DNA from 4 places in the Bacillus sp. FSL H8-0534 genome. Region 4 is predicted to be linked to each of the others. Evidence: predicted binding sites of a transcription regulator. Region 4 holds the regulator's gene; each other region holds the start of a gene.

Region 1 (2,212 bases), 140 kb from region 4:
CGAGCTACATCATATTCAGGATCTTCTGGAGTTACAATGCGCCCTGTTAATTTTGTTTTTTTCATTATATTGTTCCTTTCTATATGAGATTGGTTCTTATTATTGTATGAGAAAGCTTGTTTAAGAGTGTTTGAATTATAAATAGTATGTATATGAAGAATGAATAGGCTGATTAAAATGTTAGTATATTTTTCTGGGAAATTTAATTAAAATTAGAAATATATGGATGTGCATTCAGCAGTATGTATTTAGTGTTGCCATACTAGATACTATAGAAATTTTTAGCAGTACTCCAACAGAAGTCCCCTTTCTCAAGTACGTGCAGGACATAGTCCAGGATGAAATCATATAAGAGGGATAATTATAAACTATGAACGTTTCCGCAACATTTACCTTTATCTCTTTCGAATGGAAATTATAGCAAGATATAATAAAGTTATAATATTCGAAAGGATGTCTTTTATGAAAAAGGAGAAAAGACAACGGCTAATCAAACAATTGATAAGAGAGTGTGAAATAGATACACAAGAGAAATTAGTAGAATTGTTAGAAGAACATGGTGTAGTAGTTACACAAGCAACGATTTCACGAGATATTCGTGAATTAAATTTAATAAAGGTAACCTCTGCAAGTGGATTAACAATATATAAGATTTTTTCAGAAGACAGTTTACAAACGGATATGAAATTAAAGAAAAAAATAAAAGAAGTTGTTGTGAAAATTGATTGTGTAGAGCAATTAACAATTATTAAAACATTACCGGGAAATGCCCATGTTATTGGTGTATTATTGGATTCTTTAGATTGGAAAGAAAAAGTAGGATGTATATGTGGAAATGATACGTGCCTTGTGATTTCTCGATCACAATCGGATAGGAAGGTTCTAGAAGAAAGATTGAAATTGATTATGTAAGTGAAGATCCTATTTCTAATTTTTATTAGAAATAGGATCTTTTTTTGAAATTTTAATATGAATTAGTAAAGGGTTATTCATTATATATACGTAATATATAGCTGTTTTGCAAAATATGGAGCAAAAAACCTTATAAAAATACAAATATATATTATTTTAAAAAATAAACTGTGAAATATTCCACTTGGAAATGTTAGCGCTTTCACAAAGAAGGAAGTACGTACCGTTTATTATGTATTTGTAGACATCAAACAAATTTAAAAGGAGGTACAACAAATGAAACATCCGATACATGTTACTTCAGAAATTGGGGAATTACAAACGGTTTTATTAAAACGTCCTGGTAAAGAAGTGGAAAATTTAACGCCAGATTATTTGCAACAATTATTATTTGACGATATCCCATATTTACCAATTATTCAAAAAGAACATGATTATTTTGCACAAACATTACGCAATCGGGGTGTTGAAGTTCTTTATTTAGAAAAACTAGCAGCTGAGGCGTTAGTTGATAAAAAACTTCGTGAAGAATTTGTTGATCGTATTTTAAAAGAAGGACAGACTGACGTAAATGTTGCACATCAAACTTTAAAAGAATATTTACTTTCCTTTTCAAATGAAGAATTGATTCAAAAAATTATGGGTGGCGTGCGGAAAAACGAAATTGAAACTAGTAAAAAAACGCATCTGTATGAATTAATGGAAGATCATTATCCATTTTATTTAGATCCAATGCCAAATTTATATTTTACTCGTGATCCAGCAGCTAGTATAGGTGACGGTTTAACAATTAACAAAATGAGAGAACCGGCACGGAGACGTGAATCATTGTTTATGGAATATATCATTAAACATCATCCACGATTTGCAAGTCATGATGTGCCAGTTTGGTTAGATCGTGATTATAAATTTCCGATTGAAGGTGGCGACGAACTGATTTTAAATGAGGAAACAATTGCAATTGGGGTATCTGCTCGTACTTCAGCTAAAGCAATTGAGCGTTTAGCTAAAAACTTATTTAGTCGCCAAAATAAAATTAAAAAAGTGCTAGCAATAGAAATTCCAAAATGTCGTGCTTTTATGCACTTAGATACAGTGTTTACAATGGTCGATTATGACAAATTTACAATTCACCCAGCTATTCAAGGACCAAAAGGAAATATGAATATATATATATTAGAAAAAGGAAAGGATGAAGAAACTCTTAAAATTACCCATCGTACATCTTTAACTGAAGCTTTAAAAGAAGTATTAGGTTTAAGTGAATTAGTACTTATCCCTTGCGGAGGAGGAGATGTGA
Region 2 (2,212 bases), 2.3 Mb from region 4:
AACTTTTTTTACTAAAAAGTTACCGGATATAAGTACTACGAATACACCAATGATTCCCGCACATATTATAACTTTTCTCAAGTGAATTCCCTCTCCTAATTTACATCTTTTATCTTTTATCTGTTATATATAGTTATAAACAAAACAATAGAGACGATTGTCTAAATAATCGTCTCTATTATTTTAACTTGTCATCTCCTATTATGTCTACGTCATAATTCGAACAAAATTTTCAACAAATTTCTTATAATTTAATTTCCACCCAATTCGCACCCAATTTTTAAGAGCTTTCGCATCGGGTTGTGGCCGAAAATCAGCGATACTTTCCACCTTTGCACTACCTTCTAAATCAACTTCTACTTTCCGATATACATATTCAACCATAGAAGGATTTACAACTGCCATCATCGTAAGCACATCATGAATGGGGCTTCCGGTAATTTTCGGATTTATTTTCTTATATGCCTTATAATAATATTGAAATATAGGTTCAATTAATTTGTTAAATGCAGTTTGTGAATGTTTTTTTATATAATGCACAGTTTCAGGTGTAACGATTGATTCACTTGTAACATTTAGAGGGATTAATGTTACGTTTTTTGCATACTGCATGACTAAATTTGCAGCAAGTGCATCTCCATGAAAATTCGCCTCTGCTACAGGGGTAACATTCCCTGGAACAAGAAATGCTCCACCCATACAGTAATATTCTTTTACATCTTTCATTATATCTTTACCTAATATAAACGCCGTTGCTAAACTTGTTGATCTTCCTGTATCAACAATAATAATTTCTTTTTTATAACGCTGGATTATGTCAAAGATTGCACAAAACGATTTAATATTTGGTTGAATCGTTTTTGGAGGGCGAATTGGCCCTAATCCTTCCGCTCCATGAATTTCCGGATAATATGTTGTAAATTCACCTGACAATGGCATTTTTGCTCCATTTATAATCGGTATATCCTCTCTGCCTGCTAGTTGCATTAAATACGCAGCATTGCTCGTTGCTTGCTCTTGTGTTACATTTCCATATCCAGTTACAATCCCAACGATTTCAATCTCAGGATGTAATAGCCCATACATAATGGCTAAAGAATCATCAATACCTGGATCTCCCAAAAAAAGCACCTTTTTCATGGCACTTCCCCCCCATCCCTGCACCTCTTATTATGGTATAAACCAAAATACATGTTAACTATTTTTTAAACCATATACGCCATAAATTAAAATCACACTGTATTCACACACTGCTTTTTGAACAAACGATGAATTATTCAAACAACCACTGGATTGAACCATTTGTTCAAATTTCGTTCATTGTGATTCGATTCACAAAAATACATAATAAACTTGTAAATACATTTTATTATGTATCGGAGGAATTTATTATGTTTATTGATTTTTTACGTAATAACAAAAAAGCTTTATTTATTCTATTACCCCTTCGTTTATATTTAGGATACGCTTGGTTATCTGCTGGATTAGGAAAGCTTTTTGGTCAGTCATTTGACGCAAGCGGGTTTTTAAAAGGTGCAATTGCCAAAGCAAGTGGAGATCATCCAGCTGTACAAGGCTGGTGGGCTGATTTTCTACAACATTTTGCTCTTCCACATGCTGATTTATTTAGCTTTCTCGTACAATGGGGAGAAATTTCAGTTGGGCTTGGACTTCTTTTAGGAGGGCTAACCAAAACCGCTGTATTTTTCGGGATTATTATGAACACTGCTTTTCTTTTAAGTGGAACTATAAGTACAAATCCAAATATGATACTATTGTCTATACTGGTTTTAGTTGCAGGACATAACGCTGGACGTGTTGGTCTAGACGGATTTGTTTTTCGAAAACTTTTCCATAAACATAAAAATAACTATCCAACCTATCCTACACATAAATTTGCATCATAATTACGTTTTTAATTATAAAAAGTAGAGCTCTTATTGAATCTATAAAAGCCCTACTTTTTATATTGCCTATTTTTTCACCAAATTTATTTGGTTAAAGCATAAACTCTTTTGCCCCAACCTAATCATCTTTTTCTATCATTGATTAAAAAATATAGAACCTATCCAATTTGTATATTTTATTCAAATCTATATCTTTATGCTACTTTATCCCGCTATTTGCGGACAGTAACACTTCCACCTCAAAATTCAGCCAAAACAAAGAAGTTAGGTAGGAAATGAAGCCTCCCACTAATTAAAGTTTCACT
Region 3 (2,212 bases), 830 kb from region 4:
AAGCAATCCCTGCTCCAATTGCTGGTGCCATCAGTGATTTCGCAACAACTCCAATTGTAATTAACATCGGAATATCAACAATTCTTCCTATATTTTCGATAAGTAAACCAATTCCAAGGGATACGAAAATACCTTGTGCAATTCCGGCAGAACCTTTAAATACACGAGACATTATATATTCCTTCATCTATTTCACCTTCTCCTAGTTTAGTAACCAGTTGTTTTCATATAGTCACGTAAAACATCATTTGATTGTGCAAATCGGTCTTCTTCAGCTTCTGTTAAGTTTAGTTCTACAACTTCTTTTACACCATCTCTTGTAATAATTGCTGGTACACCTGTACAAATATTATATTCGCCATATTCACCATCTAAAATTGCTGAAACAGCAATCACGCGGTGATCATCATTAAAGATAGAACTTGCAATATAAGCGAGTGAGTTACCAATTCCATAATAAGTAGTACCCTTACGTTTATAAATTTCCCAACCAGCTTTAGCAGTTTTCTCAACAATTTCATCTAAATCGATTTCACCGAAACGTTCTTTTTGCTCTTCTAAAATTTGCAAAATTGGTTTTCCACCAACTGTTACGTGAGACCAAGCAACCATTTGTGAATCACCATGCTCACCTAATGAGTAACCATGAATGCTACGAGGGTCTACTTCAAGCATTTCAGATAAAATTGTTCTTAAGCGTGAAGAGTCTAATGATGTACCTGTACCAAGCACACGATTTCTTGGTAAACCAGATAATTTCCAAACTTGATAAGTAATAATATCAACTGGATTCGATGCAATTAAGAAGATACCGTCAAATCCGCTTTCCATTACACCTGCTACAACACTTTCCATAACTTTCGCGCTTGCTCCTAAAGTATCCAAACGACTTTGTCCTGGTTTTGGAGCTGGACCCGCTGTAATAATAACAATGTCCATATCTTTGCAGTCCTCATAATCGCCTGCATACACTTTTGTTCTTGTATTTGTAAAGTTAATGCAGTGTGATAAATCCATCGCTTCTCCAACTGCACGTTCATGATTTATATCAATTAATACCAACTCTTCACAGATACCTTGATTCACAATTGAATACGCACAGCTTGATCCAACTAATCCAGTACCAATAATTGCGATTTTTCTTGTGTTTCTATTCATAAGAACCTCTCCTATGTAATTATGTAATGTTTTTGTTTGTTCTTTACACTTTTTATTATAGTGATTCTCACTGTAATAACCATGGATACTTTGTGAAACATTGAGCAATCTTTTGTACTTTTTGTGACATACCTTACAAACTTTTCGTCATATTTGTTACAACTAAAAAAATATTTTATACTTGTTTATTGATATATATATAAATAAAAAAGCGAGTGAATTATCATCTGATATTCACTCGCTTTTTTTATTCATTACTGTGCGCTTAATTGACTTTTCAGCTGCTGAACAACCGTTGGATTTGCAGGAGCAGCTGGCTTATAATGTCCTTTTTGTAATGCATATTTATATACACTACGTTGTCTCATTTCATCCTGATTTCGAATGTGAATCAGCGTTTGATGTAACTGTTCGTTATTTGACTCTGCTATGTAATTCGCATAACTAGTCAAACTAGCATTTAATTCCGATAAATAATCGTTAACCATATCTTTTTCATTCATAATCGATACCCTCCTAGCCTAAAAAGGACATTAATTGTTGTTTTGTATTTCTTGCAGCTTGTGCATCTTGTTGTAGCATTTGTTTCAATTGAGGATCTGTACACTGCTGCGCATACTGATCTAGTTTATTTGCAACTGTCGCATGTCCTCCAATAAGATGACGTAAATTTTCAAGCTCAAGCTCTGTTAAGTTTGGCATAATAAAAACCTTCCTTTCTTTAGTCATTCAACATTTAGTATTTATTCCTTTTCGGATTGTATGCATGTAAAGTGAGGGTATAAGATGATGATTCACTAAAAAATAAAAGGTTCATTCTTAGTAAAGAATCCTCTAAATTATTGAGGGACCTTTTCAATTCCCCCCCCACATCACTTCATCTCCCCATTTCTTTACACCTTTCTCGCTAAATTTCGCTCAGCTTCTTCAATCGCTCGTTGCATACGTAACATCGGATCCTCAATCATCTTTCCGTGCCCTGTCGCCAATACAGACGGTTTATATCGTAGCAGTTTCTGAGCGCTCTTTAATGCTGTTTTTGCATGCCACGTTC
Region 4 (2,212 bases):
GTTACATACATTCTTATGCAATTATCAGGTATTGTTGGATTACCGCTTCTTTTGAAAACCGGACTATATGATAATAGGGGGTTCACCAGAGAAGAAAAAATGCAGCTACTGACTGGTCACTGGGCAATTATTAGCTTTTTCATTGCATTATGTATTGTACTTTTACTACTTCGAACAGATATTCGTGAAAGTCGTTTCGATACAAAACGCGCCAGTATTCCTGCCACAATCGGTTGGATCTTTATCGGTTTCTTTTTAGCTTTCTTTTCTCAAACAATTGCAGGCACAATCGAAATGCGTTTATTGGGCATTAAACCTGGATCTGAGAACACAGCTCGCTTGATGGAAATAGCACGGACCACCCCATGGTTCCTTATTGTTATATCAATAATAGGGCCTATTTTAGAGGAAATTGTCTTTAGAAAAATTTTATTTGGTACATTGTATAAGAAATTCAACTTCTTTATCGCTGCTATTATTAGCTCACTTGTATTTGCAGCAATTCACTTTGATTTTACACACTTATTGGTATACACTTCCATGGGGCTTGTATTCGCCTTTTTATATGTAAAAACAAAGCGAATTATCGTTCCTATTATGGCACATGTTGCGATGAATACATTAGTTGCAATAGCCCAAGTACTGGTAAGTAACGAACAAATACAAGAAATGATTAAAGAAGCAGAAAAAATGCAAGGATTTATCGGAGGATTTTAAATATGAGGAACTCACCATTGTTCATGGCAGCACTGTATTTCCTTCTTGGTTGTGTCTTTACACGTTTCGCAATTACGAACGTTACAGATACAATTTGGAACTTTGGGACACTGCTGTTTGCTGCTATGGCAACAATTGATTTTAATTTGGCACTTCGACTTATCTTAGTCAAATTTACAAAGAAAAAGCAACAATAAAACGCAGAGGGATTTCCTCTGCGTTTTATTGTGGATAATTTTTCAAAAAATAAACGAGTGTTTGTAATTCTACAGCTAAATCAATATGGTGAATTCTTATATTTTCTGAAACATTTAATCGTGCTGGTGTAAAATTTAAAATTCCGTGTATATTTGTTTCGGCCAATCGATCTGCTACAGCCTGTGCAACAGTAGCAGGTACTGTTAATATTGCCACTTGTATATCATTTGTTAAACGCTCTTCTAATTCATCTAAATGATATACAGGAATTCCTCCGATTTCTTTTCCAACTTTCTCCTCATTGACATCAAATGCCATTTCAATCTTTGTATTATTATTTTTGGTGAAATTGTAATGTAAGAAAGCGGTCCCTAAATTACCCACTCCAATAAGTGCTACACGTGTTATATCATCTTGATCAAGCGTTTCTCGGAAGAATGATAGTAAATAATTCACATTATATCCATATCCCTTTTTCCCTAACGCTCCAAAATATGAAAAATCTCTCCGAATTGTTGCTGAATCTACCTTTACAGCTTCACTCAATTCAGCCGATGAAACACGCTGCTTACCAGAAAGAGATAAGTTTTGGATAAATCGATAGTATAGAGGCAATCGTTTGGCAGTGGCCTGTGGAATCTTTTGTTGATCCATATAACCTCTCCTCTCTTCCTATCTTTGTTCACAGATTTAAAACAAATACAGAAGTTTAGCACTTATGACTTTCCTTGTATAATAGAGAGAAGACTTCTCTCTTATTTTAAACTATACACTATTTTTAGTATGATTGAGAAATATAAACATGGCAAAGTTAAGAAATTATTTGAGGTGAAAACATTGATTTTATTACAAGTGAATGGGCTTTCAAAATTATACGGTGCTGAAACAATTCTTGCAAACATTAAATTGGAAGTTCAAACAAAAGATCGCATTGCACTAGTTGGTCGAAATGGTGCTGGAAAATCTACATTATTAAAAATAATTGCCGGTGAATTATCTCACGATGGTGGAGAAATTATAAAACCAAAAGATGTTTCAATTGGATACTTGGCCCAAAATACTGGTTTAGAAACTTCTTTAACAATTTGGGATGAAATGCTTACTGTCTTTACTCATCTGCAGCAAATGGAAAAGAAGCTTCGAAGGTTAGAGCTAGACATGGGTAAGGAAGAGAACTTTTCAAATGCTGCTACGTACGAAAAATTACTCGCTGATTATGATCAATTACAGTTAGACTACAAGGATCAAGGTGGTTATCAATATGAAGCTGATATTCGCTCCATTTTAAGTGGACTTG

The links. Region 4 encodes Rex, which represses fermentation and respiration genes when NADH is low (regulators of the CRP and FNR family bind a similar motif). Its sites were predicted from a motif close to TTGTGAAATATTTCACAA; they were not measured.
Region 1: a site for Rex is predicted at 1,081-1,098, ahead of arcA (arginine deiminase). Genes of this name have one in related genera too.
Region 2: a site for Rex is predicted at 1,321-1,338, ahead of MHH71_RS26385 (DoxX family membrane protein). Genes of this name have one in related genera too.
Region 3: a site for Rex is predicted at 1,249-1,266, ahead of MHH71_RS18570 (L-lactate dehydrogenase). Genes of this name have one in related genera too.

The regions. Positions count from the first base shown of each region.
Region 1 covers NZ_JBBOUC010000001.1:2,719,814-2,722,025, reverse strand. The annotation lists gene MHH71_RS13930 (FAD-binding oxidoreductase) at 1-65, opposite strand, end outside; gene argR (arginine repressor) at 463-912, shown strand; gene arcA (arginine deiminase) at 1,189-2,212, shown strand, end outside.
Region 2 covers NZ_JBBOUC010000001.1:5,143,886-5,146,097, reverse strand. The annotation lists gene MHH71_RS26395 (serine hydrolase) at 1-81, opposite strand, end outside; gene MHH71_RS26390 (nucleoside hydrolase) at 208-1,140, opposite strand; gene MHH71_RS26385 (DoxX family membrane protein) at 1,392-1,907, shown strand; gene panF (sodium/pantothenate symporter) at 2,200-2,212, opposite strand, start outside.
Region 3 covers NZ_JBBOUC010000001.1:3,693,887-3,696,098, reverse strand. The annotation lists gene MHH71_RS18575 (PTS transporter subunit IIC) at 1-187, opposite strand, end outside; gene MHH71_RS18570 (L-lactate dehydrogenase) at 208-1,158, opposite strand; gene MHH71_RS18565 (spore coat protein) at 1,413-1,661, opposite strand; gene MHH71_RS18560 (hypothetical protein) at 1,675-1,860, opposite strand; gene MHH71_RS18555 (MBL fold metallo-hydrolase) at 2,052-2,212, opposite strand, start outside.
Region 4 covers NZ_JBBOUC010000001.1:2,859,622-2,861,833, forward strand. The annotation lists gene MHH71_RS14500 (CPBP family intramembrane glutamic endopeptidase) at 1-717, shown strand, start outside; gene MHH71_RS14505 (YdiK family protein) at 720-914, shown strand; gene MHH71_RS14510 (redox-sensing transcriptional repressor Rex) at 940-1,569, opposite strand; gene MHH71_RS14515 (ABC-F family ATP-binding cassette domain-containing protein) at 1,753-2,212, shown strand, end outside.